2 regions of the Pseudoduganella dura genome follow, and region 2 is predicted to be linked to the other one. Evidence: predicted binding sites of a transcription regulator. Region 2 holds the regulator's gene; the other holds the start of a gene.
The links. The regulator FNR, encoded in region 2, switches genes on or off when oxygen is low (the NO sensors DNR and NnrR bind a similar motif). The targets are predictions, from matches to a motif close to TTGATNNNNATCAA.
Positions count from the first base shown of each region.

Region 1: a site for FNR is predicted at 4,576-4,589, ahead of GJV26_RS10210 (isocitrate lyase). Genes of this name have one in related genera too.

Region 1 covers NZ_WNWM01000002.1:2,314,092-2,329,582, forward strand. The annotation lists gene GJV26_RS10185 (hybrid sensor histidine kinase/response regulator) at 1-1,115, opposite strand, end outside; gene bamE (outer membrane protein assembly factor BamE domain-containing protein) at 1,222-2,241, shown strand; gene GJV26_RS10195 (YoaK family protein) at 2,238-2,984, opposite strand; tRNA gene GJV26_RS10200 (tRNA-Phe) at 3,094-3,169, shown strand; gene GJV26_RS10205 (EAL domain-containing protein) at 3,174-3,680, opposite strand; gene GJV26_RS10210 (isocitrate lyase) at 4,759-6,339, shown strand; gene GJV26_RS10215 (SDR family NAD(P)-dependent oxidoreductase) at 6,558-7,253, shown strand; gene GJV26_RS10220 (SHOCT domain-containing protein) at 7,302-8,219, opposite strand; gene GJV26_RS10225 (TonB-dependent receptor) at 8,474-10,861, shown strand; gene GJV26_RS10230 (zinc-binding metallopeptidase family protein) at 10,998-12,149, shown strand; gene GJV26_RS10235 (transglutaminase domain-containing protein) at 12,220-12,954, opposite strand; gene GJV26_RS10240 (alpha-E domain-containing protein) at 13,185-14,141, opposite strand; gene GJV26_RS10245 (circularly permuted type 2 ATP-grasp protein) at 14,143-15,491, opposite strand, start outside.
Region 2 covers NZ_WNWM01000002.1:3,162,486-3,177,976, forward strand. The annotation lists gene GJV26_RS13840 (SDR family NAD(P)-dependent oxidoreductase) at 1-60, opposite strand, end outside; gene GJV26_RS13845 (DMT family transporter) at 154-1,053, opposite strand; gene GJV26_RS13850 (LysR family transcriptional regulator) at 1,145-2,032, shown strand; gene GJV26_RS13855 (SRPBCC family protein) at 2,074-2,622, shown strand; gene GJV26_RS13860 (hydrolase) at 2,659-3,312, opposite strand; gene GJV26_RS13865 (DUF2269 family protein) at 3,484-3,948, opposite strand; gene GJV26_RS13870 (SDR family oxidoreductase) at 3,948-5,219, opposite strand; gene GJV26_RS13875 (hypothetical protein) at 5,283-5,756, shown strand; gene GJV26_RS13880 (response regulator) at 5,800-8,991, opposite strand; gene fnr (fumarate/nitrate reduction transcriptional regulator Fnr) at 9,147-9,905, shown strand; gene GJV26_RS13890 (FixH family protein) at 9,976-10,488, opposite strand; gene ccoG (cytochrome c oxidase accessory protein CcoG) at 10,499-11,872, opposite strand; gene ccoP (cytochrome-c oxidase, cbb3-type subunit III) at 11,878-12,813, opposite strand; gene GJV26_RS13905 (cbb3-type cytochrome oxidase subunit 3) at 12,806-12,979, opposite strand; gene ccoO (cytochrome-c oxidase, cbb3-type subunit II) at 12,991-13,605, opposite strand; gene ccoN (cytochrome-c oxidase, cbb3-type subunit I) at 13,616-15,031, opposite strand; gene ccoS (cbb3-type cytochrome oxidase assembly protein CcoS) at 15,328-15,468, opposite strand; gene GJV26_RS13925 (heavy metal translocating P-type ATPase) at 15,477-15,491, opposite strand, start outside.

The DNA of each region.
Region 1 (15,491 bases), 850 kb from region 2:
ACCTGCTCGAAGCTGCCGATCAGCGCATTGGCCTGGTGCAAGGCGGCCGACAGCGGCTGCTGGCGCGCGAACGACAGCAGCTGCTGCGTCAGCAGCGCGCCGCGGTCGATGGCGCGGCGCATGCTGTCGAGCACGCGCAGCGTGGTGGGACCCGGCTGCTGCGCATGCATGATGTCGACGCCGGAGGACAGCACGGCCAGCAGGTTGTTGAAGTCGTGCGCCACGCCGCCGGTGAGCTGGCCGATGGCTTCCATCTTCTGCGCCTGGAACAGCGCGTTGCGGGTCTGCTCGAGCGAGGCGGCCGTGGCGCGCTGCTCGGTCACGTCGCGCGTGATCTTCGCAAAGCCGATCAGGGTGCGCTGCTCGTCGTGGATGGCGTCGATCACGGCATGGGCGAAGAAGCGCGTGCCGTCGCGGCGCATGCGCCAGCCTTCGCTTTCATAGCGCCCTTCCCGCGCGGCCGTTTCCAGCGCCCGCTCCGGCGTTCCGGCGGCGCGGTCCTCGTCGGTGAAGAAGCGGCGGAAATGGCTGCCGAGCACTTCCTCCTGCGAATAACCCTTGATGCGCTGCGCGCCCACGTTCCAGTTGGTGATCTCTCCCTGCGGCGACAGCATGTAGATCGCGTAATCGGTCACGCCCTGCACCAGCAGGCGGAAATGCTGTTCGCTCTGCCGCAGCGCCTCCTGGGCGGCGCGGCGATCGGTGATGTCGCGCGTGATCTTGGCAAAGCCGAGCAGCTCGCCGGCGCCGTTGCGGATCGGGTCGATGACCACGCTGGCCCAGAAGCGCGTGCCGTCGTTGCGCACGCGCCAGCCTTCGCCTTCGAAGCGGCCTTCGTCGCGCGCCGCTGCCAGCGCCCTGGCGGGAAGGCCGGCGGCGCGGTCTTCCTCCGTGTAGAAACGGGAGAAGTGATGCCCCATGATCTCGTGCGCCTTGTACCCCTTGAAACGCTCGGCGCCGGCGTTCCAGCTGCTGACATAACCTTCCGTATCCAGCATGTAGATCGCGTAGTCGCTGATGCTGGCGACCAGCAGCTCGTAGCGCTGCTGGAAGTCGGGCAAGACAGGTTTGCGGGGCGGGGGCAGCGACGAGCTGGTGAGTGAGTTTTCGCTCATCGGGTCTTTCGCTGTGGATTATTATGCGGCGATTGTACCGCCAACCGTGCGAGCATATGGGGGACACACGCGCGGCATCGGGCCTGTTCAGGACACGGAGGATTGCATGTTGCAATACGGCTACACCCTGGTACTCCCGGTGCTCCTGTCACTCTGGACCGCGCCGGCCGCCGCCCAGGCAATGCCAAGCGTTGCCGTGACGTCGACCCGCGATCCGGTCGACAAATCCTATCGCCGCATGATCCGCGGCATGGACCGCTTCGCACGCGAAGCGCCGGCGCTGGCACTGGGTGCGGCGCTGCGCTTTCGCCTGCTGCCGCGGCTGCCCGGCACGCGCATGGAAGACATCGAGATGAAGGTGGTGGGCGACACGCTGGGCCTCCCGGTACCGGTCGACGCCGACAATACCTTTACCCTGGCGCGCGACGAACGCGCGTGGCGCGAGGACGCGGCGCTGGTGGCCAACCGCCGCACCGCCAGCATGACGTGGCGCGCGGAGGTGCGCAGCCCCGGCGTGCCGGAAGGGATGCGGCGGCTGGGCGACCTGCGCCTGGAATGCCGCGTGGGCATGGAAGCGGGACTGGTATCGAACAACGCGCACCTGTTCGCGTGGCTGGGCGAGCTGTTGTCGAATCCCGACCGGGTGTGCGAAGACCCGGATGGGCGCTACCTGTTCTTCACCGCGCGCCCGGTGTTCGCGATGACGCTGCATTCCGGCGGCGGCGGCGCCGTGCCGGCACCGCTGCGTTCCGTGTATGCCGGCGGCAGCGTACAGGCGGCGGACCTGCCGTATTGCGATTGCCAGGTGCTGCTCGACCGCGCCTTCCACGCGCCGATATGGGACCGCGCCTGGCCGGACGACACGCTGCTGTCGTTCGAATACATGGATGATCCGGCGCCGGCGGGTGCGCCCGCGGTACCCGGCGTGACGGCCGGGCAGACCCGCGAACAGGTGCGTGCCCTGCTCGGCCCCGGCACCACGGTCGCGTTCCGGGATGGCCGCGAAGCCTGGCTGTATCCCCGCTCCGACGACCGGCACTCCGAAAGCAGGCCGGAATACCTGGTGCTGTTCGATGCCGGCGGACTGGTACTCAAGAGCCGGCTGCGCGGACGTACGCTTCCTTAAAAGTACATGCGCCGCTGGCGCAGATCGTCCACGACCGGCACGATGGCCAGCAGCACGAGCGTCAATGCCAGCGGCACCGTGGCCGCATAGCCCAGCCGCGCGAAGCCGATGGCACCGGCCACGCCACCGGTGAAAAAGCACAGCGCGAGCGTGGCAAGCAGGCGCAGGCGGTCCCGGTTCGCCACGACCGGCGCCGCGCTGCCCGCGCGGTTCGGGTAGAGCGCCTTGCCCAGCTCGATGCCGATGTCCGTCATCATCCCGGTGACATGCGTGGTGCGGATCTCGGCGTTCGAGAGCTTCGTGATGACGGCGTTCTGCAAGCCCATCATGAAGCACAGCAGCGTGACCGTGGCGGGCACGATCACCAGCGCTACAGAGGCCAGCCATGTCCCGAGCATGCCGAACGCCAGCAGCAGCACCGCTTCGAACAGCAGCGGCAGCGCATACAGGCTGTGCAGCTCGCGCCTTCGCGCATAGTTGACGATCAGCGCGCAGCTCGCCGCGCCGGCGACGAAGGCGGCCAGCACGCCGAGCCCCGCCACGGCAAGGCCGAAGGCGCCCGCCGCCACGTCGTCGGCCATCGCGGAGACGATGCCCGTCATGTGCGAGGTGTACCGGTGAACGGCGACATAGCCGCCGGCATTGGCCGCGCCGGCCACGAAGGCGAGCACCATGCCGAGCTGCCGGTTGCCGCGCGCCTCGCGCTGGCGGCCGGTGAGGCGGCGGGCATAGTTGATCGGCATCCGGAACTCCGCGCAAAAGCCCAAATTACACCCGTGGCCGGCTGCCGGTCAACAGTCGAGAGATGGGACTAGGCAAACCCGCAACAGGGCTGCTATAATTGCGCGCCTTGGCCTGGTAGCTCAGTTGGTAGAGCAGAGGATTGAAAATCCTTGTGTCGGTGGTTCGATTCCGCCCCGGGCCACCAAGATTCAGGAAAACGCCGACCCATGCAGGTCGGCGTTTTTCATTCCGCTCACGGAAAGCCGGGTTCCTGCCGCAACATGCATGACCGCGCGCGCAATGCTCAGGCGAGCAGCCGCAATTCGACCCGCTCGATGACATCGTGCACATCTTCCGGCGGCACGGGCGGGCTGAAAAATAACCCTGTCCGATGTGACAGCCATGGGCGAGCAGCCAGTCCATCTGTTCCCTGGTTTCCACGCCTCGGCCACGATGACCATGTCCAGGGCGATTCCCATGGCAATGATGGCCTGGGTGAGCTTCCCCGCGTTCGGATCAGTCAGCATGGTCTGCACAAAGGACTGGTCGATCTTCAGGCACTGCAGCGGCAGTTGTCGCAAGTAACTGAGCGACGAATAGCCTGCGCCGAAATCGTCCAGCGAAGTGGAAATGCCACGATCGTTAAGGGATCGCAGAACGCTCTGGGTCTGGCCTAGATCGCGCATGACGCACGACTCGGTCACTTCGATTTCCAGCTCTGTTCCAGTTCAGCCGGAATCGTTCCATCCGGCGCAGCTTGCTGCATGGCCGTCACTCCTCCTTTTCCGTGGCATCCGATCCGGACGGCCAGGCAGTCCGCGCCGAGAAGCGCAGGCGCCCGCCGCGACACGGTGCCGACATCCACCGGGCAAAAACCGCGACCGATTTCATTGGATTTGTGGCAGAACCCATAGTTCCCGCGGCTTTACCGACAGGCGGCCAGCCGCCTGGTCGCCTGTCGGCAAGCGGAAGATTGAGCATCGTTGTGCCTGTGGCGATTTCACCCTGGTCCGCCAGGAGTTCAGCGGTAGTTGAAACGCCACCTTCGGGTGGCGTTTTTGTTTGCGGAACAGGAAAGCCTCCTGCCCGTTTCCCACATGCGTTCGCCTGCAGTAAGGCGACAAGACCGGTGAGCGAGCTGGTTCGGCGAGCAATCTAGATCGTGCCCTGCCTTCCTCCGGTCTTGCCGGGAATGACAACGCTGTCCAGGTCATCGTCGACATGCTCGAACAAGGCCGGAGCACTCTGCAGGAGCGCCTTTTGACGCTGGCATCCAGGTTGCTTGCATTTCTGGCCATCGCGCAATTCTATATAGGCGGGGCAATTTCTATAGTCATGATCAACGCAGGGCATATTGCCTCCCAGGATGTTGATTGTTACGAGGTTGTTGCAGGATCCAGTCTATACCCACCGCTGGCGGCTTGCATGAATCACCTCCCTGGGGGATCCGGGTCCGCTCTGCCGCGGCGCCTGGCATGCTCGACACGATGCTTCATTTCCCTGCAACTGAAAATTCATTTCACAATGTGGACTCTCGCCGCGAGACAAACCGTTGCCTCATTCCATTTCTTGAATAGTTATTTCACATCATGGAACTTGCATGATAAGTCTTTGTTTCATATCAAAATAAATTTAGTCATCTGTCTTATATAAGACTCACATCCTCACCGAAAAACGACTATTCTGTGTACATGGAGTTTTGCTTTATTCACCGTTCCCGAAACCGGACAGTGAGCAGGCCCGACCACACGAAGATACGATTTTTTGATCCTTTTATCTACCCGGGAGATTCACATGCCACAGTATCAAGACGATATCCAAGCCATCGCTGCCCTGAAGGACAAGGAAGGCAGCGCCTGGAACGCGATCAATCCCGAGTCCGCCGCACGCATGCGCGCCCAGAACCGGTTCAAGACGGGCCTCGATATCGCCCGGTACACGGCGAAGATCATGCGCGACGACATGGCGAACTACGATGCCGACTCATCGAAATACACCCAGTCGCTCGGCTGCTGGCACGGCTTCATCGGCCAGCAGAAGATGATTTCGATCAAGAAGCACTTCAACAACACCGACCGCCGCTACCTCTACCTGTCCGGCTGGATGATTGCCGCCCTGCGTTCCGAGTTCGGCCCCCTGCCCGACCAGTCGATGCACGAAAAAACGGCCGTTGCCGGCCTGATCCGCGAGCTGTACACCTTCCTGCGCCAGGCCGATGCGCGCGAGCTGGGCGGCCTGTTCCGCCAGCTGGACGGGGCCGAAGGCGCCGCGAGGCAGGCGATCCAGGAGCAGATCGACAACCACGTCACGCATGTCGTGCCGATCATCGCCGACATCGACGCCGGTTTCGGCAATGCCGAAGCCACCTACCTGATGGCCAAGCAGATGATCGAGGCGGGTGCCTGCTGCATCCAGATCGAGAACCAGGTTTCCGATGAAAAGCAGTGCGGCCACCAGGATGGCAAGGTCACCGTGCCGCATGAGGATTTCCTCGCCAAGATTCGTGCCGTTCGTTATGCGTTCCTGGAACTGGGCGTGGACGATGGCCTGATCGTGGCGCGGACCGATTCGCTGGGTGCCGGCCTGACCAAGCAGATCGCCTTCACCCGCGAGCCCGGCGACCTGGGCGATCAATACAACTCGTTCCTGGACGTGGAAGAAGTCTCGACCGAGTCGATGAACAACGGCGATGTCGTCATCAAGCGCGACGGCAAGCTGGTGCGCCCGAAGCGCCTGCCGAGCAACCTGTTCCAGTTCCGTGCCGGCACCGGCGAAGCACGTTGCGTGCTGGACTGCATCACCTCGCTGCAGAACGGCGCCGACCTGCTGTGGATCGAGACCGAAAAGCCGCACATCGCCCAGATCGGCGGCATGGTGAGCGAAATCCGCAAGGTGATTCCAAACGCCAAGCTGGTGTACAACAACAGCCCGTCGTTCAACTGGACCCTGAACTTCCGCCAGCAGGCCTACGACAGCATGAAGAGCGAAGGCAAGGATGTGTCCGCGTATGAGCGCTCCAAGCTGATGAGCGTCGAATACGACGGCACCGAACTGGCGATCGCCGCGGATGAAAAAATCCGCACGTTCCAGGCCGACGCCGCGCGCGAAGCCGGCATCTTCCATCACCTGATCACGCTGCCGACTTACCATACCGCGGCACTGTCGACCGACAACCTGGCGAAGGAATACTTCGGCGAGCAAGGCATGCTGGGCTATGTCGCCGGCGTCCAGCGCAAGGAAATCCGCGAAGGCATCGCCTGCGTCAAGCACCAGAACATGTCGGGTTCGGACATCGGCGACGATCACAAGGAATACTTCAGCGGCGAAGCGGCGCTGAAAGCCTCCGGCAAGCACAACACGATGAACCAGTTCTGACATGCCGGGACCGGCTTGAACAAGGCACCGGTCCCTTGTCATCCTGCCCGTTGGCCGGAGATCCCGGACAACACGGCAGAGGATTGAACATCCTTGTACCGGCAGCCCGATTACAAGCCGGGCCGCCAGGAAAAACAAAACGCCGCCTTCGGGTGGCGTTTTGCGTTGCGCCATGGCGTTACACTGCTGTCCTGTCGACGACGGAGCAAGCCATCATGATGAACAGTCTTCCCCACGGGTTTCACGCATTGGTCATCGGCGCATCGGGCACGATCGGGGCGGCCTTTGTCGACCTGCTCGGAAATTCGCCGCGCTGCGCATCGGTCCAGGGCCTGCATCGCCGGTCGATGCCGCCCATCGACTTCGCCGACGAACACAGCGTCGCCGAAGCGGCACGCGTCCTTGGCGGCAGCAGGCGCTACCACCTGATCATCAATGCGGCAGGCATCCTGCACAATGAAGGAATGATGCCGGAGAAACGCCTGGCCGACCTGAATTACCCGCAGATGCAGGCAACCTTCCAGGCGAACACCTTCGGCCCCGCGCTGGTGATGCGCCATTTCGTTCCGCTGCTGGCCGGCGAGCGCGCGATCATGGCCATGCTGTCGGCGAAGGTGGGCAGCATCGGCGATAACCGGCTGGGTGGCTGGTACAGCTATCGCGCTTCCAAGGCCGCCCTCAACATGCTGGTCAGGACCGCCGCGATCGAAGTCGCGCGCACCCGGAAAGACAGTGTGCTGGTGGCACTGCATCCGGGCACCGTGAACTCACGCCTGTCGCAACCGTTCCGGGGCGAGACCATCGGGCGACCCGCCCAGGATGCCGCCGCCGACATGCTGCGGGTAATCGATGCGCTGGCGCCTGCCGACAGCGGCTCGTTCCGGTCCTATAACGGTGCGGAACTGCCCTGGTAGGGGGAGGCGGCCACCGTTCCGCGGCGCGCAATTCGACCGCGCCCCGCGTTACAGGCGGGCCAGCAATTCGGCCTTCTTCGCATCGAATTCGGCGTCCGTCAGGATGTTCCGGCTGCGCAGTTCGGCAAGCTTGTCGATCGTTGCGAAAATATCCGAGTCCTTCGCATTGCCCGTGGCGCCACGCTGCGGTGACACACCCGGCGCTGCTCCCTGTGCCGCCGGCGCTGCCTGGCCCGATGCCTGAGCCGGCGCGTAGCCTGCCCCGGCTCCTGGCCCAGATCCTGCTCCTGATTCCTGCACCACGCCATCGACAGACACGATCGGCAGGCGTGCCACATCGATCAGGCCATGCTGGCTGTTGAAGCCGAGCGAGCCGCCATACGATTGTTGCTGGGAAAAGCCGCCGATCTGGTGGTCCAGCGTGTCGTAGATCGTGACCCTGCCGTTGACTTCGATGGCCAGGCGGCGCGCCTGTGCGAAGTAGGCATACCGCACGCCGTTCTGGGCGCCGGTGCTGTTGGGCCAGCGCAGGTCGGCCCCCCACCAGTCCACATTGCTGCCGGGCGCGGGCGGCACGAACAGGCTGGCGCCGCCGGCGGCCCCGCCCTGCCCTGCCCCGTAATGCGTTCCGCCGGAATAGCTGTCCTGCTGCTGCCCGCCCTGGCTTTGCGACTGGAAGCTGCCGCTCCGGAGCAGGTCGGGCTGCGCCGTGACCAGCTGCGACAGCTCGGAACACAGGTTGCTCACACTGTTCTTGAGGTTGTTGTTGAACATGTCGGACACCATCGTCATGCCGCCGCTCATCCATTGGCCGGAGCCGGAGAATTCCGGGTGGTTGAATTGCGCCATCCTGCCATTGCCGTTGATGACCGATTGCAGCATGCTGAGGACCGCATCGGTGCTGTATCCGTAACGCCTGGCAATGTCGTCGATGACCTGCTGCCCCGCTGGAGAAAGTTGTTGCATGCTCGTTTCCTGACGTTGAATTGATTGCTGCCGCGGAGATCGCGCCTGACGACGGGCCAGGCACCTGACCTTATGACCTTAACAAGATAGCACGCCGGCCCGCCTTTCTTCGGCACCGCCGTGGTCAATCCGGTACGGCGCGAACAGGCCGCGCCGGTGCGGCAAAAATACTGGCATCCTTATTGCTAGAATTCTTTGACGCTTCTCGCCGGCCGACATTCGGCCCCACCGGTCTCCAACCATGAAGGATGCGCATGACAATCCGCCCGCCTGCAGCGCTGAGCTATGCCTTTGCCGCCCTGTGCCCCCTTGCAGCCACCCTGCCCGGCACGGCGTTCGCGCAAGCCGCCGACGCGCCGGACAGCGCGGGCCAGGCGCGACCGGTCGCATTGTCGGAACAGATCGAGATCGTCACCGTCACCGCGCAGAAGCGCAAGGAAGACCCCAACAAGGTCGCGATGAGCATCTCCGCCATCAGCGGCGCGCAGCTGCAGGCGCAGCACGTCAACGACATCACCGACTTGACCCGCACGGTGCCGAATATTTCGTTCACCGCCGCCACCGGCAATGGCGGCGCCGGACCCGGCACGTCCAACATCGAGATCCGCGGCATCAGCTCGGGCGCCGGCGCCGCCACCGTCGGCATTTACCTGGGCGATGTGTCGCTCACGGTCGGCAATGTCTACACGATGGGCGCGGTGGAGCCGAAATTCTTCGATATCGACCGGGTGGAAGTGCTGCGCGGGCCGCAGGCCACGCTGTACGGCGCCAGCTCGATGGGCGGCACCATCAAGTTCGTGCCGAACGAACCGGACCTGGCCGAGCGCGAGTTCAGCACCTATGCCGAGGCGTCGTCGCTGGAGGGCGGCAGCGCCGGCTACCTGGCCAATGCGGTGGCCAATATCCCGCTGGTGCGCGACGAGCTGGCGCTGCGCATCGGCGTGCAGGCGCAGCGCGCCGGCGGCTTCATCGACCAGGTCGGCAATGGCGGCAGTGTGCTGGCCGGTAATATCAACAAGGTCGACGACCAGGAAGTGCGGATCGCGCTCAAGTGGAAGCCGACGGCCGCGCTGACCGTCACGCCGTCGGTGTACTACCAGAAGGTGGATGCCAGGGATATTGCGGCATTCAATATCGAGCTGCCCCGCTACCAGGCGCAGAAACAGGTGCGCGAACCGTCGAAGGATATCCTGCAGACGGCGAACGTGCTGGTCGGCTGGGACCTGGGAGCGGCCGACCTCACGTCGAGCACCAGCCACTTCCGGCGCAAGTTCGACCGCACCCAGAACGGCTCGGCGTACAACAGCTATTCGCTGTCGACCTTCCTCACGTCGACGGAAGATGGCGGCACGGCGCCGCCGGAACTGATCGAGGCGGTCGCCGCGCTGCCGTCGGCGGTGTACCTGAACAACCGGGTGCGCCAGCTGGCGCAGGAACTGCGCCTGGCGTCCAAGCCCTACGATCCGGCGCGCTCGCCGTTGACCTGGCTGGGCGGCCTGTATGTCTCCAAGCAGCACACCGACATCAACGAAAACGATCCGATCTTCGGCGTGAACGACACCTTCGCGCAATTCGGCTTCAGCAGCAGCGATCCGGACATCCTGCCGGGTGCCAATGCCGGTTCCTTCCCCGGCGATAACGCGTTTTCCGGCACCTTCCACTACACCGAAAGGCAAAGCTCGGTGTTCGGCGAACTGAACTACTATTTCACGCCGTCGCTGCATGCCACCGTCGGCGCGCGCTACCTGAAGGGCAGCTCGTCGCTGGACCAGCGCAACAGCCTTTACCTGGCGGGAGCCGGCAACACGGGCTCCTCGCGCCTGTCCTCCACGGCCTTCCTGCCCAAGTATGCGCTGACCTGGGAAGTCGACCCGGCCCACACGGTGTACACCACCGCCGCCAAGGGCTTTCGCCTGGGCGGATCGAACGTGTTCGTGCCGCCGACCACCTGCGCGCCCGACCTGGAAGCGAACGGGCTCGAACAGGGCCCCGCCACCTACGCGCCGGACAGCCTGTGGAGCTACGAGGTGGGCAGCAAGTCGCGCTTCCTGAACAACCGCCTGTCGATCAACGCCGACGTGTTCTACGTCAAGTGGACCAATATCCAGCAAGGCGTGTACCTGCCGACCTGCGCCTACACCTACAACGCCAATGCCGGCGACGCGGTCAGCAAGGGCGTCGAGTTCGACATCAAGGCCAGGCCGTTCGCCGGCCTCACGCTCAGCGCCTCGGGCGGCTACGTGAAGGCGGAACTGTCCAATGACGAAGGGATACGCAACGGCGTGATCGGCGCCGTGCAGGGTGCCCAGGTGCAGGGTGTGCCGAAATACAACGCCGCCGTCAGCGCGCAGTACAACTTCGCCGCGTTCGGCGACAGGAGCGCCTTCGTGGCGGGCGGCGTGCAGTGGGTGGGCTCCAGCAAGGGCTCGCTCAATCCGGAACAGACCGACTACCAGCGGCCGGCATACCACACGGTGGACCTGAGCGCCGGGCTCACGCTCGACCGCTACAAGCTGAGCCTGTTCGTGAAGAACGCGCTGGACGACGACACGATCATCCAGCATCCGCAGGTGGCCTCCATCGTGCAGGGTTACCGCCTGATGCCGCGCAGTATCGGCATGAGCGTGGCCGCCAGGTTCTAGTCCGGCGGGGGTGCGCACGATAGATGAGGCGTTGTCCGACACGGCGATATCGGAATCGAATTTGCTGTTAGATTGTTAATTACAAAACACCCACAACCTCTTCATCTATTCCCTCTCATCTATTGGTACTGCCCCCATGAAAACGTTTCATTGCGACAAGTGCGCCCAGCAAGTTTTTTTTGAGAACACCCTGTGCTTCAACTGCGAAAGCAAGCTGGGCTACCAGCCCTTGCACCGCTCCATCAACAGCTTCGAAGAGACGGAAACAGGCCAATGGCGCAGCCTGAACCGCAGGGACGAAGGCAAGCTGTACAAACCATGCGCCAACTACGTGCAGCACAATGTCTGCAACTGGGTGCTGCCGGCGGACGACCCGCACGACCTGTGCGAGTCGTGCCAGCTGACCGTCATCATTCCGGCGCTGTCGTCGGAAAAGAACCGCGTTCTCTGGTCGCGCCTGGAAACAGCCAAGCGCCGCCTGCTGTTTTCGCTGGCCACGCTGAGCCTGACGCCGGTATCGAAGGAGACCGAGCCCGAAACGGGCCTGGCGTTCCAGTTCCTGGAAGACGGCGTGACGGACCAGTGCGTGATGACCGGCCACGCCAACGGGCTGATCACCCTGAACATCGCCGAAGCCGACCCGGCCGAGCGCGAACGCACGCGCGAACAGATGCACGAGCGTTATCGCACGCTGCTGGGGCACTTCCGCCACGAAAGCGGGCACTATTATTTCGACCGGCTGGTGGCCGACAGCGAGTGGATCGAGCCTTTCCGCGCCCTGTTCGGCGACGAGCGCCAGGATTACGGCGAGGCGCTGAAACGCCACTACAGCGAAGGCCCGGTGGCCGACTGGGAATCGCGCTTCGTCAGCAGCTATGCCAGCTCGCACCCGTGGGAAGACTGGGCCGAGACCTGGGCCCACTACCTGCACATGCTCGATACGCTGGAAACGGCGCATGCGTGCGGCCTGTCGCTCACGCCCCGCAAACCCGATGAGCCGTCGCTGGAAAGCGTGACCCTGCCAACCAGGACCGATTCGTTCGACGAAACCCTGAACGACTGGTTCGCGCTGACCTACGTGCTCAACAGCCTGAACCGCAGCATCGGCACGCCGGATTCCTATCCGTTCAAGCTCAGCACGCCAGTGCTGGAAAAGCTGGAATTCGTGCACAAGGTGGTGCGCGCCCAGATGAAGCAGGCGAAGGCGCTGGCAAAGGCCAGCGCACCGGCAAACGCGCCTGCGCAGGTGCCGACCAACATGCCGGCCGATGCGCCCGCCGCATCGTAACCATCCCCTGTTGTGCCCGGCTTGAATGCCCGGCCGGTCGAAGGCCGGGCATCCTTGCCGGCCCGCATGATCAGGCCGGCGCTGCTTCCAGCAATTGAACCGTTACGTGCATGTGATGCGGCACCAGCGCCGGGCCGAACTGGTTGAAGATCGCCACGTCGGCGGCGTCGTGTCCATAGGCGACGGTCACGCGGCCGCCGCGCGGCGCATCCTGGGTCGGATCGAACGTGTACCAGCGGCCGCCCACATAGGCCTCGAACCACGCATGCAGGTCCATCGGCGCGAGCCCGTGCAGGTATCCCACCACCATGCGGGCCGGAATGCACAGGCCGCGGCACAGGGCGATGCCCAGGTGCGCCAGGTCGCGGCACACGCCTTCGCGCCGGAAGTTGACATCGGTCGCGGCCATGTGGCCGTGGCTCGAAGCGGAGTTGTAGCGCACCTGGCGCCGGATCCAGTCGCAGATGCCGGCAACCTGGTCGTATCCTGGAGCAAGGCCGGCCACGATGCTGCTGGCCATGTCGAAGAAGCGGTCCGACTCGCAGTAGCGGCTCGGCAGCAGGTAGGTCAGCACGGCATCGGGCAGGTTCTGCACTTCGTCGAACGGCGCACCGGGCGCGACATCGATGACGTCGGGGGTCAGCACATCGGCCGAGGTATGAATCGAGAATTGGCCTTGCGGCGCGATCAGGCGCTGGCACAGGTTGCCGTAGGCGTCGGTGAATTCAAGCACCGGCACGCTGGGCGTCAACGTATACGATTCCCGCGCCACCCATTGCTGTGCACCGCTGCGCGGACGCAGCATGAGGATGAAAGGCGCCGGGTGGGCGACGGTGAAACTGAGGTAACAACCGGTTCTTATCCACATGGCACGCTCGCTTTCCATGCTGGGCACAATTGCACCACTATGGCGCAATAATTATAATTTTATTCATATTGGTGCGGCGCACAATATATTTGGGCATTATTGGTGCAGACATCGTGGCCAGCATGGTGCTGAAGCAGCTTCATGAGGCAGCCGTCGTGCCGCGGCCATCAGGCATCGACTTCCGGCGCCGGCAGCAGGAAATCGCTGCTGATGCCATTGCCCAGCCGTTCGATCGATGCCAGGAATGCCGTGAGGAATTCATGCAGGCCCTCTTCCAGGATGTCGTCGATCAGCGCCAGTTGCAGCTTGGCGTGCAGCTTTCCGGCCAGGCGTTCGGTTTCGCGCGACTGGTCGTTGCTCACCTCCTGCAGGTTGGCGACCACGGCGGCCATGCACGCTACCAGCGAACGCGGCATTTTCGCCTGCAGGATCAGCAGCGCGGCCACCCGCGTGGGCGTGATCGCGTCGCGGTAGACCTTGCGATAGGTCTCGAACGCGGACACCGAGCGCAACAGGGCCGCCAGGTAATAGAATTCGTCCTGGGCGCCCGCCTTGATCGTGTCGGAGGCCAGGAACTTGAACTTGACGTCGAGGATGCGCGCCGTGTTGTCGGCCCGTTCGAGGAAGGTGCCGAGGCGGATGAAGTTGAACGCCTCGTCCTGGAACATGGTGCCGAGCGTGACGCCGCGCGACAGGTGCGAGCGGTGCTTGACCCATTCCAGGAACTGGCCCGGATGGTGCTCGAACATGCGGTTCTTCAGGTGCTGCTGCAGCTCGATCCAGGTGGTGTTTTCGGTTTCCCACACTTCCGTGGTCAATGTGCCGCGCACGGCGCGCGCATTTTCGCGCGCGCCCGTCAGGCAACTGGCAATCGACGATGGGTTGTCCGGATCGCGCACCATGAAGTCGATCACCTCTTTCTGGGTCAGTGCGCTGTACTTGGCATCAAATTGCGCGTCCAGTTCCGAAACGCCCAGCATGGTGCGCCAGCCCTGCTGGGCGGCAAGCGCCGATTGCGGCATCAGTGAATATTGCACGCGGACATCGAGCATCCGCGCGGTATTTTCCGCCCGCTCGGTGTAGCGGGCCATCCAGAACAAATGATCTGCGGTGCGGCTCAACATGCTAGTTCTCCAATATCCAGGTGTCCTTGGTTCCGCCGCCCTGCGACGAATTGACCACCAGCGATCCTTCCTGCAGTGCCACGCGGGTCAGCCCGCCCGGCACCATCGTCACCTTCTTGCCCGACAGCACGAACGGGCGCAGGTCGATATGCCGCGGCGCGACGCCCGATTCGACATAGGTCGGGCAAGCCGACAGCGCCAGCGTGGGCTGGGCGATGTAGCCTGCCGGGTTGGCCAGCAGGCGCTCGCGGAAGGCCTCGATCTCGGCATGGGTCGAGGCCGGGCCGACCAGCATGCCGTAGCCGCCGGCGCCGTGCACTTCCTTGACCACCAGCTCGGGCAGGTGCGCCAGCGTGTAGGCCAGGTCTTCCTGCTTCCTGCACTGGTAGGTGGGCACGTTGTTGAGGATGGGCTTCTCGCCCAGGTAGAACTCGATCATGTCCGGCACGAACGGGTAGATCGACTTGTCGTCGGCAACGCCGGTGCCGATGGCGTTCGCCAGGCCGACCCGCCCTGCGCGCACCGCGTCGAGCAGGCCGGGCACGCCCAGCGTGGAATCGGCGCGGAACGCGCGCGGATCGAGATAGTCGTCGTCGATGCGGCGGTAGATGACGTCGACCCGCTTCGGGCCGCGCGTGGTGCGCTTGTAGACGGTATCGTCCTTCACGTACAGGTCCTGCCCCTGCACCAGCGCCACGCCCATCTGCTGGGCCAGGAACGCGTGCTCGAAGTAGGCCGAGTTGTGCATGCCGGGCGTCATCACCACCACCGTCGGATCGCTGATGCCGGGCGGCGCCACGGTGCGCAGGTTGTCGAGCAGCAGGTCGGGATAGTGGTCGACCGGCGCCACCCGGTTGCTGGCGAACAGCGCGGGAAACAGCCGCATCATCATCTTGCGGTTTTCCAGCATGTAGGAAACGCCGGAGGGCACCCGCAGGTTGTCTTCCAGGACGTAGAATTCGCCCGCGCCGGCCCGCACGATGTCGACCCCGGCGATGTGCGCATAGATATCGGACGGCACTTCGACACCCTGCATCGCCGGCCGGTACTGCGCGTTGTTCAACACCTGTTCGCGCGGAACGATGCCGGCTTTCAGGATATCCTGATCATGATAGACATCGTGCAGGAAACGGTTCAGCGCCGTCACGCGCTGTACCAGGCCTTCCTGCAGCCTGGCCCACTCGGCGGCATCGATCACGCGCGGGATGATGTCGAAGGGGATCAGGCGTTCCTTGCCGGCGTTGTCGCCATAGACGGCAAACGTGATCCCCACGCGCTGGAAGATCAGTTCGGCTTCGGCCCGTTTCTGGTCGATCAAGTGCGGGGGCTGCTGTGCCAGCCAATCCGCGA
Region 2 (15,491 bases):
CAGCGCGGCGGCGCGGCCGGCCGGCTGCGCCACCGGCGGCGGCAGGATCGAAAACTTCATGTGTTCTCCCATTGAGGTCGCTCATGATAGGGAGACAGGCCGCGGTGGCCCCGCACGATACTGACCGGCACTAACGCAGTCGGCAAAGACTGCTCAGCGGTTCGTCAGCGTTACCCCCGCCGCCACCAGCACGCCGCCCGCCACCATCGATGCCAGCACCTGCTCGCCCAGCAGCAGCGAAGCAAGCGCGATGCCGAACACGGGAACGAGGTTGTTGAACACGGCGGTGCGCGAGGCGCCGATCGCCTTCACGCCTTCGTAGTACCAGACAAAGCCGAGCACCGTGCCGAACGCGCCCAGGTAGCACAGGCTGGCCCATACCTGCCAGCCGATGGCGCTCCACTGCAGCGCCGCCAGGTCGCGCCCGGCGCCGACCAGCAGGAACAGCAGGCCCCACAGCGCCGCATAGGTGGTGGCGGCCACCGGCGTCAGGCCCTTCAGGGCGGCGCGGCCCACCAGCGTGTAGGCGGCCCAGCTGCTGATCGCGCACAGCATCAGCAGTTCGCCCTTGCCCAGCGACTGGCCGATGTCGTGCAGTGCCGCCACCGGATCGCCGCGCGTGATGACGATCGCCGCGCCTGCGAACGCCAGGGCGATGCCGGCCCATTTCACGGCATGCAGCCGCTCGCGCAGCAACGCCGCCGCGGCCAGCGCGGTGACGACCGGATTGAGCGCGATGAACAGCGCCGCGCGACCGGCCGGCATCGAACCCAGCGCGCCGAAGAAGCACAGGTTGTACAGGAAGATGCCGGTCAGGCCGAGCGCCGCGGTGGCCGCCACCTGCCTGCCCGACAGGCGCGGCAGGCCGCCTTCCTTCCTCCACGCCACCAGCAGCAGCAATACCGCGGCCACGGCGAACCGCAATGCGGCGGCGGTCATCGCCGGCAGCGCATGCGCGACGATGCGGCCGGCGATGAACGTGCCGCCCCAGAACACGGTGACCAGTACCAGCTTGCCGTACACGAGGTTGTTGTTGACGGGATCGTTGTTCATGTTGTGCTTGCATCCAGGGTTGCGGAAGCCATACATTATTGCTTATCCAAACTCATAGGCAAATGAGCGAAAGCTCATGAGAGAAATCGTCATGACCTTCACCCAGCTGGAAATCTTCGTGATGGTGGCCGAGATGCGCGGCTTCACGTCCGCCGCGCTGCGCCTCGGCATCAGCCAGTCGGCCGTGTCGCATGCGATCCGTTCGCTCGAACAGGAGCTGGACGTGCAGCTGGTCGAGCGCCAGCAGGCCGCCGTCGAGGTGACGGACCTGGGCCGCCGCCTGCTGCTGCGCGCCCGCGAGATCCTCGGCCTGCAGGAAGCGATGCGGCAGGATGCGGCCGTCACGCGCGGCCTGAACCAGGGGCTGATCCGCATCGGCTCGTTCGGCCCCACGTCGTCGCTGAAGCTGCTGCCGGCGATCCTGAAGGCATTTCGTGCGCGCTATCCCGGCATCGAGGTGCAGATCGACGAGGGCCCCGATGCCGCCGTGATCCAGTGGGTGGCGGACCGCCGCGTCGATGTCGGCTTCGCCGTGCTGCCGGACGACCGCTTCGATACCGTGCCGCTGGTCGAGGACCAGCTGGTGGCGCTGCTGCAGCACGATCATCCGCTGGCGGCGAAACGATCGGTCACGCTGGACGAGCTGGCCGGGCTGCCGTTCATCATGCCGGAACAGGGCTGCTCGGCGCTGGTCGAGCCGCTGTTCGCCAACGCCGGCCTGGCGCCGCAGGTGCGCTACCGGATGTCGCAGATGATCACCGTGCTGGGCCTGGTCGACAACGGCGACGGCATCGCCGTGATGCCCGAGCTGGCGCTGCCGCATGCGATGGCCGAAACGCACCCGCGCATCGTTACCCGGCCGCTGCGGCCGATGGCGCGGCGGCGCGTGGGGCTGATCCTGCGCAACCTGTCGCGCGCGGCGCCCGCCGTGCAAGCCTTCGCCGACATTGCCCGCACCGCGGCGAAGGATGTCCGCTGACCGGGCGCCCGTGATATCGCATTAAAATGGCGGGACAACCGATGGAGGCCACCATGGACAAGGACGGCGTGGACAAGGACGGCGTGGAAGAGCGCGGCATCAAGGAGCGCGGCAAGGACGAGTGCAGCATGGACGAGTGTGACATCGTGACGACCCGCGTGCTGGACGCGCCCCGCGAACGGGTCTTCCGCGCCTTCAGCGATCCGGCGCAGCTGGCGCGGTGGTGGGGGCCGGATGGCTTCACCAGCACCTTCCAGGGTTTCAGTTTCGAACCGGGCGGCGCGTGGACGTTCGTGATGCACGGCCCCGATGGAACCGCTTACCCGAACGAATCGCATTTCGTGGAGATCGTGCCTTTGGAAAGGATCGTGTTCGACCACGTATCCGGCCACGCCTTCCGTGCCACGTTCGTATTTACGGACGCCGGCAACAGGGACGCAAAGGACAGGGACGCGGAGGACAGGACCCTCCTGCACTGGACAATGCACTTCGGTAATCCGGCCGAGTGCGCGAAGGTGGCCCGTTTCGTCGCCGGCGCCAACGAGCAGAACCTGGACCGGCTGGCCGCCCTGCTGGGGCAGGACGCATGAGAAGAAGCGCCCGGAGTCTCCCCGGGCGCTTCGCGATCAGTGCCCTTCCGAGGCGTTGAACATCGACTTCGCGTAGATCAGGCCCAGGCCGTAGGCGCCGCCGTGCTGGACGGAAGTCTTCACCGTCTGGTTGTAGGTCTCGCCGCGGGCCCAGTCGCGCTGCAGTTCCAGCAGGTATTGCAGCGACGTGATCGGGCGGGCGCCGGCCTGCACCATCCGCTGCACGGCGCGTTCATGCGCTTCCTCGGTGATGTCGCCGGAGGCATCGGTGATCACGTACACCTCGAAACCCTGGTCCAGCGCGGACAGTGCCGGGCCCACGATGCACACCGACGTCCACAGCCCGGCCAGCACGATGCGGCCCTTGCCGATTTCATTGACGCGGTCGGCGATGCGCTGGTCTTCCCACGTGTTCATCGACGTGCGGTCGATCGGTTTCTGGTCCGGGAACACGGACTGGATCTCGTCGTAGATCGGGCCCGAGAACGATTCGGCGGCCACCGTGGTCAGGATGGTCGGCACCTTGAATTCGGCCGCCGCTTTCGACACCAGCGCGGCGTTGTTGCGCAGCACCGTGGCATCGATGGATTTCGTCGCAAACGACATCTGCGACTGGTGGTCGATCATGATCAGCGTGTGGTCGTTACCGTTCAGCAGGGTTTTACCGGGTTGGGCTTTGGCGACTGGCATGATGTTTTCTCCTGAGTTTTTCAATGGGTTTGTCGATATTTTCGAACCTTTGACATCGCGCTGTTTTGTTTGCGCTGTGTCGATGGAATGAAGTATGAACAAAACCGGAAGAAAACAAAAACGGAAAGATTACCTGTCTATTATCGAAATTTTCGAACGGTGTTTGTCAGGCTACAGGGGCTTGGCCACCATCAGCCAGAACACGGCCAGGAACGCGAAGAACGCCGGGATGCCCAGCACGACCCACACCTTGAAGCAGCGCCAGAACAGCGGCGGCAACGGCGTGTTCGCCGCGGCGGCGGCGGCCGACAGGTCGCGCAGGCGCATCTGCAGCCACACCACGGGCAGCCAGCACAGTCCGGCGACGACGAACAGGATCACGGACCACACGATCCATCGGCTGTGCAGCGGATAGCCGGCAATGTGGACCAGGTAGAACCCCGTGAGCGGCTGGACGACCATCGTCGTGGCCGTGAAAGTCCAGTCGGCGACGACGACGATGCGCGACACCACCGCGATGGCGGCCACGTTGCGGCTGATGACGGCGAACAGCAGGTACCACGCCGAACCGATGCCGGTGCCGAACAGGAAGGTGGCGCTCAGGATATGCAGCCATTTCACCGCCAGGTATTCCATCACCGGTCCCCCTTTTCCACTTCGTACAGCAGCCAGATGGCGGCCAGCATCGGCAGGTTCTTGCTGAGCGGGCCATACGGGTGCCACAGGAATTCCGGCAGGCGCAGCGCGATCAGCACCGTGTAGAAACCGATCAGCCCGATCTGCGCCAGCCACAGCCAGCGCCGCCGGCGCGGCGACAGCGCCAGCGTGCCGATGCCGAATGCCAGGTCGAGCGCGCTGGCGCCATACAGCATCAGCGGCGCCAGCAATGCCGGAATGCCGGTGCGTTCGAGCAACTGATAGCTGTCCGCCACCGGCCAGACGAATGCGGATACGAACGCGGTCCAGATCCACACGATCGCCAGCGCGATGCGCAGCAGCGGCAGCAGCCAGTCCAGCTGGGCGGCGCGGCGCTCCGCCTGTGGATGGGTAATGAACTTGTCCACAGGGCGCGGCGGGCGGCCCAGCAGCCGCACCGTTGCCGCGGGATCGGCGGTGTTGCCGCGCGTGAGCATGCGCAGCGTGTCCGGCGTCAACGGGCTGCCCGGCACGAAGCCGCCCAGCCACGCGGCGGCGCGCGCTGCGGGGTACGGCAGCCGCAGCATGCGCAGCCGCCCAAGGCCCAACGCCCGCCGCAACGTGGCCAGGTAGCCCATGAACGGCAGCGGCGTCGGGCCAACCAGCGGAACCCGGGCGCTGCGTGGCCCGCCTTTCTCGTCCAGCAGCGCGACGATGGCGGCGCACACGTCTTCCACGTGCACCGGTTGCACCGGCTGCGGTGCGCTGCCGAAGCGCACCGCGAACGGCATCGTCGCCAGCATGCGGAACATGCGCGCGCTGGCGCCTTCGGGACCGTACACCAGCGATGGTTGCACGATACGGGAACGGATCGGCAGCGTGGCCAGGAAATCGTCCGCCGCCTTCTTGCTCAGGTGGTAGGGCGTGGTGGCTGCCTCGTCGGCCCCCAGCGCGGATACCTGGATCACCTGGCGCACGCCGGCCTGCGCGCAGGCGGCGAACAGCGCGCGGGGCGTCTCCGCATGCAGGCGGGCGAATGTCTGCCCGCCCGACTCGCGGATGATACCCACCGTGTTGATGACCGCCTCCACGCCGGACAGGCGCGCCACCCAGTCCGATTTTTCGCTATCGTGGGCGAAATCGGCCCGAATGAAGTCGCACCCCGGCTGCGCCCGGCGGCCCGCGCACAACACGCGATGGCCCCTGGCGCGCAGCAGCGGCAACAAACGGGAACCCAGGAAACCGGTCGCACCGGTGAGCAGGATCAGCATTGCATGCCCTTGTTGTCACGGAAGGGCCAGTATAGGAAAAATCTCAAACATTCGGAGAACATCATGGATAACTGGAAGCAGGTCATCATCAAGGGCATGTTGCCCGGCACGCTGGCAAGCCTGGCATCGACCGGTGCGCTGGCGCTGCGCTCGAAGGAGGAAACCGGCAGCCTTTACGCGGGCGCCAACGCCATCAGCCACGTGATCTGGGGCGACAGGGCATTCGTGCATGACGAACCCACGTGGAAATACACGCTCACCGGCTATGCGATCCACCATGCCAGCTCGCACTTCTGGGCCAGCCTGTTCGAGCAGGCGGCCGGCAAGGTGTTCGACAAGGACGGGGTGGTGCCGAAGCTTGCGGCGGCGGCGGGGGCATCGGCGGTGGCCTGCTTCGTCGACTACAAGCTCACGCCGCAGCGGCTGCAGCCGGGCTTCGACGTGCGCGTGTCGAAACGTTCGCTGGCGCTGGTGTATGGCGCGTTCGCCGTCGGCCTGGCGGCCGGCGCGCTGTTCAACCACCGGAATCGCCCGTAGACGGCCAAAGGCCTGTCACAGGCCCGCCTGGTGCGCCGGATCGCTATTGGACGGGTACATCCTCGTCCAGCCAGGCGCGGCCCGCCTCCAGCACCAGGGCCAGCTCATGACGCACCGCGGCGAAGTGCGGCGCGAGCCGTCCGGCGGGCAGTTCCGCGATCGCCCGTTCGGCCTCCATCGTGGCCCTGATCAGCCGCTTCGCGCCCAGCACGCCGATGGCGCCGCGCAGCGCATGGAAGATATGGGCGGCGGCCTCCAGGTTGCCGACCGCGAGCGCGTGGTCCGCTTCGTCCGCCGGCGCCATGCCGCCTTCCAGGGCGCCTTCCACCATCCTGCGCATCAGTGCCCGGCCTTTCGGGTCGCGGCCCATCACGCGGCCCAGGCTGTCCATGCTGAACACCGGTTCGCCATCCTGCGCCCCCGGCACGTCCTGCCGGTCCACGTCCTGCCGGTCCACGTCCCGCGGCACCGGAGGATTCATTTCCTGCAGTGAGCGCGGTTCCTGCACGGGCGGCCGGCGCTGCGCAGGCACGTACCGGTCGATGACCGTCATCATTTCGTCGACGACGACCGGCTTGGCGATGAAGTCGGTGATGCCGGCGGCCACGCAGCGGTCGCGTTCGGAGGCCAGCACGCCGGCCGTCATCGCGACCACCGGCAGGCCCAGGAGCAGCTCGTTGCGGATCGCGGCGGTGGCCGAGAAGCCGTCCAGCACCGGCATCTGCATGTCCATCAGCACGATGTCGTAGCGCTGCGCATCGGCACGCAGCATGTCGATGGCCTGCTGGCCATCGCCGGCCACGTCGAGCGTAGCGCCGGCATGTTCCAGCAGGCCGCGCGCCACCGCCTGGTTCAGCGCATTGTCTTCGACCAGCAGAAAATGCACGCCCTGCAGCCGGCCGGCATGGCTGTCCGCGGCGGGGGCCGCGTCGTCGGCGCCGGCCTTGGCCGCCAGCGCCTGGTGCAGCGCATCGAACAGCGTCGAACTGGTGATCGGCTTGACCAGCACGGCGTCCGCCTCGGCGCTCTTCGAGATCTCCTCCAGGCGCTCGCGGGCAAAGGCATTGAGCATCACCACGATCGGCTGCGCCCGGCCATCGGCCTCGCGGCGGATCGCCACGGCGGGCGCATGGCCGTCCGGGCCGGACATGTGCCAGTCCGCCAGTACCACATCGTATGGCCGGCCGTTGCGCATGCGGAAGGCGTACATCGCCAGCGCGGCGCTGCCCGAATCGACGACGTCCGCTTCCCAGCCCCAGGCCCGGATCAGCCGGCCGATCAGGTTGCGGCTGGTGGCGTTGTCGTCCGCCACCAGCACGGCGAAGTGGCCGACTGCCGGCTGGCGCGGCGTTTCCTGCCGCTGCACCACGCCGAACGGCAGCTCGAACCAGAACCGGCTGCCCTGCCCCGGTTCGCTGTCGACGTGGATCTCGCCGCCCATCAGCTCGATCAGCCGGCGCGAGATCGCCAGCCCCAGGCCGGTGCCGCCGAAGCGCCGCGTGATGCTTTCGTCCGCCTGGGTAAACGCCTGGAACAGGTGCGACAGCTGCTCCGGGTTCATGCCCATGCCCGTATCGCGCACTTCGAAGCACAGCACCGCGCCGCTGCCGCTTTCCTGCGCGCTGCCGCTGCCGCTGCCCAGCCGCACTTCCACCACCACTTCGCCCTGCGCGGTGAACTTGATCGCATTGCCGGCCAGGTTCACGAGTATCTGCTGCAGCCGCAGCGCATCGCCGCGCAGCAGCCGCGGCACGTCCGGCTCGACGACGATGGCCAGCTCCAGTTCCTTGTCGCCGGCGCTCATCGTCATCGTCGTGGCCAGCGTGGCCATCGAGTCGTCCAGGTTGAACTCGACGGGCGACAGTTCCATCCGCTGCGCTTCGATTTTCGAATAGTCCAGCACGTCGTTCAGGATGCCCAGCAGCGAATCGCCGGCGGTGCGGATCATGCGCAGGTACTTGCGCTGCTGGGTCGTGAGCGCGGTGTTCTGCAGCAGTTGCGCCATGCCCAGCACCGCGTTCATCGGCGTGCGGATCTCGTGGCTCATGTTGGCCACGAAGTCGCTCTTGGCGCGGTTGGCCGCCTCGGCACGGTCGCGCGCCCGCTCCAGCTCGACGGCGCGGGTTTCCACTTCGTCCATCAGCTCGCGGGCGCGGCCGTCCGCCGCGGAGCGCTCGCGCATCAGGTCGTTGAAGGCCCCGGTCAGTTCGCCGATCTCGTCGCGGGATGTCACCGGCACTGGCTTGAAATGCTGCGGATCGCCGCGCAGTTCGCGGATGCTGTCGCGCAGCCGCACCAGCGGCGACATCAGCCGCAGCGTGATCCACGTGATGACGGCGGCCGCCATCAGCGAGGCCAGCGTGCCCCACAGGGCGAGCCGCGACAGCAGGTCTTCGAAGGGTTCGAACGCCTCGCTGGCGGGCAGCGAGGCAATCAGGATCCACGGCACCGTCTTCAGCCGCCTGTAGCTCTGCAGTGCGCGCATGCCGCGGGCGTCGGTGCTGATCACGGTACCCTCGAATCCTTCGCGGATTGCCCGCAACGTCGACGGATAGCCTTGTGGATTACGCGGCTGCATGAGGCGCGCCGGGTCGGGGTGCACCACGTAGATCGACGGTTCGTAGCCCGTGACGATGTAGTAGTAGCCGGTACGGCCCACCCTGGCGGTGCGCAGGTGGCCCAGCAGGTTATCCCGGTAGAGCCGCAGCACGCCGATCAGCACGCAGGCCACCTCGCCATCCTCGCTGAGCACGGGCGCCACCATCTGCACGATCGGCTGTTTGTTCGCCCTGCCGATCAGCGGCTCGGTGACCAGCGCCGTCCGTTCCTTCAGCACCCGCTGGAAGTAGGCGCGGTCCGCCACGCTCACGCCGGGGCGGCCCGGCAGCGCCGGCACGTCCGCCACCACGATGCCGGCCGGGTTGACGACGAGGATGTCGTCGAACAGCCGGAGCACGGCGCGATAGTCGTAATGGGCGCGCAGGGCCGGCGCGTCGTTGCAGATCTCGTCCGGTTGCCAGCGTGCCGATTCGGCCACGATGTCGCGCAGCAGTATCACTTTTTCATCGAGTTCGTGGGCGGTGCGCGTGATCAGCGCATCCTGCTGGGCAAACAGCACGCGCGAAAAATCCGCCTGCATGCGCTGGGCCTGCAGTGCGGTGACCAGCGCGATCGTCACGATGGTCGTGACGGTCGTCGCCAGCGCGACTTTTGCCTTGATACCGAGCGGACGCACTGTTTCCCCCTTCGCCGCGATGTTATCGGGGAACTATGCGCCGCCCGGCCGGCAGCGCACTGTGCGGGAAGACACGCTGCATGAAAGTTTCCCCACGGTTTTCCTCGCGGGGCGGATCAAGTACACTGTGGCTCACCCTTGACCGGACGATGACAATGATGCAAGAGCTGCCTTCCCTGACGCTGCCCGGCGTGACGATCGAAAGCCTGAAGGCGCGCTGCTCGACCTGCAGCATGCACCAGCTGTGCCTGCCGATGGGCCTCGACGTGGGCGACATGGACAAGCTGGACAAGATCATCGGCCGCCGCCGCAAGGTGCAGAAAGGCGAGAACCTGTTCCGCATCGGCGACCCGTTCACGAACCTGTATGCGATCCGGCTCGGCCATTTCAAGACATACCAGATCAACGCCAATGGCGAGGAACAGGTGACGGGCTTCCAGATGGGCGGCGAACTGCTGGGCATGGACGCGATCAGCACCGACCGGCACTATTGCAGCGCGATGGCGCTGGAAGACAGCGAAGTGTGCGAGATCCCGTTCGCCAGCCTGGAGCGGCTGCTGGTGGACATGCCCACGCTGCTGCGCCACTTCCACCGGATGATGAGCCAGGAAATCACGCGCGAGCAGAGCGTGATGCTGCTGCTCGGGAACATGCAGGCCACGCAGCGCTTCGCCGCGTTCCTCGTCAACCTGGGTTCGCGCTACGCGGCGCGCGGCTATTCGGACACCGCGTTCCAGCTGCGCATGTCGCGCGAGGATATCGGCAACTACCTGGGGCTGACGATCGAGAGCATCAGCAGGCTGCTGAACAAGTTCAAGAAGCAGGAGCTGCTGCGCGTGTCGAACCGCGAGGTCGAAGTGCTCGACCTGCCGCGGCTGAAGGCGATCACGGCGGGGACGGAGACCTGCAGCTGATTTTCAGGTGTCTGACACCATTTCCACGGGAAATGGTGTCAGACACCTGTTTTCCATGCCCGTCGCGGCATTACCGATCAAGTCGCGCCGCCAGCACCACTTCCCGCTCCACCGGCCACCGCCACTGCCCTTCCAGCCGCCATGTGCGCCGGTCGTCTTCCACCAGCACCACCCAGCGGCTGCGTTCGAGCCGCGGCAACGGCACGGCGAAGCTGCCGCCCGCATCGGGGCGCAGCAGCAGGCGCAGGTCCTTGCCCGGTTGCGTGGCATGGGCCAGGTGCAGCAGCAGCGTGCCGCGCGGCGGCGCATTCGCCGAGAGCCGTCCTTGCAGCACGCCGTGCACGGCGTCGTAGCGCAGCGCCACCCGTGCATCCATGGCGGCGGCGGCCCGGTCGCGCCGCAGGTCCTGGTTGATCGCCTTGCCCCGCCTGTAGTAATCGCCCACCACCAGCGCATCCTGCTGCGAGAAGGCCAGCCAGCCGGTCCATGCGCCGGCGGCGAGCACTGCGGCCGGGCCGGCCATCAGCAGCCACGGCCAGCGCTCGCGGTACCACGGCGTGGAAGACATCGTCATCGGGTGCATCGTTGCTCCTTCAGCGCGGTACGATGAATACGGCGCGTTCGTCGACCGACAGGCGCGCGTCGTCCAGCGCCGTCAGCCTGAACCGGATCTCGTTGGATCCGGCATGGCCGGCGCCGTGGGGAGCGCGCAGCCGGACCGGCACGGCACGCGTTTCGGTAGCGGCCAGCGTTACGACATCCTCCGTGGCGAGGGCCAGGCCGGGCAGGCCCGCGGCCGCGATCCGGTAGCGGTGCGCCCGCTCGGAAGTGTTCATGATCTGCAGCCGGTACACGTTCTCGATCGCGCCGCCGTCGACTTCGCGGCCCATCGAGCCGCGGTCGCGGATCACGTCCATTTTCAACGGCATGCGCGTGGCCAGCGCATGGCCCAGCGCGAGCGTCGCCGCCAGCAGCGCGGCGCCATAGGCCAGCACGCGCGGGCGCAGCGCCCGTTGCAGGGGCCGCGCCGGCGCCAGGTTCGCCGCCATGGCGCGGTCGGTGCTGTAGCGGATCAGGCCGCGCGGCTGGCCGGTCCTGTCCATCACGTTGTCGCAGGCATCCACGCAGGCCGCGCAGCCGATGCACTCGTACTGCAAACCGTTGCGGATGTCGATGCCGGCCGGGCACACCTGCACGCACAGCGTGCAGTCGATGCAGGCGCCGTTCGCCGCCTTCTTGCCGCGCGGCTCGCCGCGTTGCGTGTCGTAGGTGATGATCAGCGTATCGCGGTCGAACATCGCGCTCTGGAAACGCGCATACGGGCACATGTACCTGCACACCTGCTCGCGCAGCCAGCCGGCGTTGCCGTAGGTGGCCAGGCTGTAGAACAGCACCCAGAACCATTCCCACGGCCCGAGGGACAGCGTGGCGATGCCGTTGCCCAGATCACGCACCGGCGTGAAGTAGCCGACGAACGTGAAACCCGTCCACAGCGCCACGGCGCCCCATGCAAGATGCTTCGCGGTGCGCTTGCCGAGCTTGCGCGGGGAGGCGCCCTGCCTGTCGAGCGCGATGCGGGCCGCGCGCGAACCTTCGATCCTGCGCTCGATCCACAGGAAGATCGACGTGTACACCGTCTGCGGGCAGGCGAAGCCGCACCACACGCGGCCGGCCACCGCCGTCACCAGGAACAGCCCCCAGGCGCAGATCACCAGCAGCGCGGCAAGGTAGATGAAATCCTGCGGCCACAGCACCAGGCCGAACAGGTAGAACTTGCGCGCGCCCAGGTCGAACAGCACGGCCTGGCGACCGTTCCACGCGAGCCACGGCGTGCCGTAGTAGGCCAGCTGCGTGAGCCACACGCACAGCCAGCGCAGGCGCGCGAAGCGGCCATCCGTTTCGCGCGGATGGATCGGCTGGCGCTTTTCGTACATGCGGATCACGTGCCCGGGTCCTGGAGCGTTCATGATGCTCACTTCGCCTCGTTGGACAGGCCCCACACGTAGGCGGCCAGCACATGCACCTTGCCTTCGCCGAGGAAGTCGCCGAACGCGGGCATGGTGCTGTCGCGGCCGTTGCGGATGGTTTCCATGATCGTGTCGGCGCTGCCGCCGTACAGCCAGGTCTTGTCCGCCAGGTTCGGCGCGCCGAGCGCCGGGTTGCCGGTGCCGCCGGCGCCGTGGCAGGCCAGGCAGGCGGCGAACTTGCGCTTGCCGAGCACGCTCTTGATCGGATCGGCGGCGGCGCTGCCGGAAAGGCTCAGCACATGATGCGCCACGTTCTCGACATCCTTGTCGGTACCCACCGCGGCGCCCATCGGCGGCATCACGCCGTGGCGGCCGTTCATGATCGTCTGCTTGATCGTGGCCGGGTCGCCGCCGTGCAGCCAGTCCCTGTCCGCCAGGTTCGGAAAACCCTTGTTGCCTCGCGCATCCGAGCCGTGGCATTGCGCGCAGTAGTTCAGGAACAGGCGCTCGCCCATCGCGCGCGCCTGCGGATCGGCGGCCACCGCCTTCAGGTCCTGCCGGCGGTATCGGTCGAACAGGGGGCCATACCGGCTGTCGGCGCCGGCCAGTTCTTCCTGGTAGGCAGCGGCGGACCGCCATCCGAGCCTGCCGGCATACGTGCCCAGGCCCGGGTACAGGAACAGGTAAGCCGCGGCGAACACGATCGTGATGTAGAACAGCCACATCCACCAGCGCGGCATCGGCGTGTTCAGTTCGGTCAGATCCTCGTCCCACACATGGCCTGTCGTTTCGATACCCTTGCCGGTTGGTCCGGGCGCCGCTTCGGCGGCGGTCACCCCGTGGCTCGATTGCGCCCACAGCAGCAGCGCGCAGCCGGCGATGCCCAGCACCGTCAGCAGCACGATGTAGTAATTCCAGAAACCGCTGGTGAAGTCAGACATCGTGCCGCTCCCCGTTCCCGTCGCCGTCGAAAGGCAGTTGCGCCGCCTGCGCGAAATCGTCCCGCTTGCGCGTGGACCAGGCCCACGCCCAGATGCCGGCGAACGTGGCGAACGAGATCACCGTCATCACGCTGCTGGCGCTGTCGAAAATGTGTTCGAGTGTCATGTCGGTTCCTCTCAATTCCTCGACCTGATCAGCGTGCCCAGGCCCTGCAGATAGGCGACCAGGGCGTCTTCTTCCGTCTTGTCCACGAGCCCGGCCGGCGCCGCGGCGATTTCGGCATCCGTGTAGCCGTCGCCGAGGCGCTGCAGCGCGCGCAGCTTCGGCGCGATGTCCTGCGGTACCAGCTTCGTCCGCGCCAGCCACGGGTAACCCGGCATGTTCGATTCGGGCACCACGTCGCGCGGGTTGCGCAGGTGAGTGCGGTGCCATTCGTCGCTGTAGCGGGCGCCCACGCGTGCCAGGTCCGGGCCGGTGCGCTTCGAGCCCCACTGGAACGGCCGGTCGAACACGAATTCGCCGGCCACCGAGTAGTGGCCGTAGCGCTCCGTCTCGGCGCGGAAAGGGCGCACCATCTGCGAGTGGCAGGCGTAGCAGCCTTCGCGCACGTAGATGTCGCGGCCCGCCAGGCGCAGCGGCGAATAGCGTGTGAGCCCGGCCACCGGCTCGGTCGTCGATTTCTGGAAGAACAGCGGCACGATCTCCACGGCGCCGCCGACGGACACCACCAGCGTCACCAGCGCGATCAGCAGCCAGGGGTTTTTTTCGATCCACTCGTGTGTGAATTTCATGTGCTCCTCCTCAGGCGGCCCGCAATTGCGGGATGGCAGCCACCGGCACGTCGCGGCCGCGCAGGGTCATCCAGGTGTTGAACGCCATGATCGCCATGCCGCCCAGGTACAGCGTGCCGCCGGCGAAGCGCACCACGTAGTACGGATAGGTGGCCTTCACGCTTTCGACGAAGGTGTAGGTCAGCGTGCCGTCCGGGTTCACGGCGCGCCACATCAGGCCCTGCATCACGCCGGCGATCCACATCGCCGCGATGTACAGCACCACGCCGATGGTGGCCACCCAGAAGTGCAGGTCGACCAGCTGCGTGCTGTACATCCTCGTGCGGCCCGCCAGGCGTGGCAGCAGGTAGTAGATCGAACCCATCGTGATGAAGCCCACCCAGCCCAGCGCGCCGCCGTGCACGTGGGCGATGCCCCAGTCCGTGTAGTGCGACAGCGCGTTGATCGTCTTGATCGACATCATCGGGCCCTCGAACGTCGCCATGCCATAGAACGACAGCGAGACGATCATGAACTTCAGGATCGGGTCGGTGCGCAGCTTGTGCCACGCGCCGGCCAGCGTCATGATCCCGTTGATCATGCCGCCCCATGAAGGCGCCAGCAGGATCAGCGAGAACACCATGCCAAGCGACTGGGTCCAGTCGGGCAGCGCGGTGTAGTGCAGGTGGTGCGGGCCGGCCCACATGTAGGTGAAGATCAGCGCCCAGAAGTGCACGATCGACAGGCGGTACGAGTACACCGGGCGACCGGCCTGCTTCGGGATGAAGTAGTACACCATGCCCAGGTAGCCGGCGGTGAGGATGAAACCCACCGCGTTATGGCCGTACCACCACTGGATCATCGCGTCCTGCACGCCGGTGTACATCGAATACGATTTCGTCGGCGATGCCGGCATCGCCATGCCGTTCACCACGTGCAGCAGCGTGACGGCCAGGATGTAGCCGCCGAAGAACCAGTTGGCCACGTAGATGTGCCTGACTTTCCGCTTGACGATGGTGCCGAAGAACACCACGGCGTAGGCGACCCACACCACCGCGATGAGGATCGCGATCGGCCATTCCAGTTCCGCGTATTCCTTGCCGCGGGTGAGACCCATCGGCAGCGTGACCACGGCCGAGACGATCACCGCCTGCCAGCCCCAGAACGTGAACGCGGCCAGCCGGTCGGAGAACAGCCGCACCTGGCAGGTACGCTGCACCACGTAGTACGACGTGGCGAACAGGCCCGAGATACCGAACGCGAAGATCACGCCGTTCGTGTGCAGCGGACGCAGGCGGCCATACGTCAGCCACGGCACATCGAAATTCAGCGCGGGCCAGGCCAGCTGCGCGGCGATGATCACACCCACCAGCATGCCGACGACGCCCCACACCACCGTCGCGATCGCGAACTGCTTCACGACCTTGTCGTTATAGTTTTGTTCCAATTGAACACCCCCGGGTAGTGGTCTTGATATGCCCGAGAGGTTACGCAGCGGAGGTCTTAAAAACTTTGACCTAAGTCAAAATTGACCAAACGCACTATCCAGCGTTGCAGGGTCTCCCCGACCGCCAAACGGCGCGGTGGAACAGTTGCCAAAAATCGGGGACTGGAAGGAGTAATGGCATGCATGCCATCACCGCTTGGCAGGCGCGGAGCATGCTCCGCGAAATCCCTGCCGCGCCCCCGGTGTTGCCCGGTGTCGTTTTGCGACCAGCTCAGCAGTCGTTGGGGCGAGGTGGTTCAGTCGTCGTCCTGCAGGATGCGCAGGGCGGGGCCTTCGAGGTCGTCGAACTGGCCGTCGTCGGCGGCCTTGAAGAACAGCCACAGCGCGCCGAACACGAGCGCGACGCTGAGCGGGACCAGCAGGTAAAGGGATTCCATCGCCGTGCCTAGTGCCGGCGCAG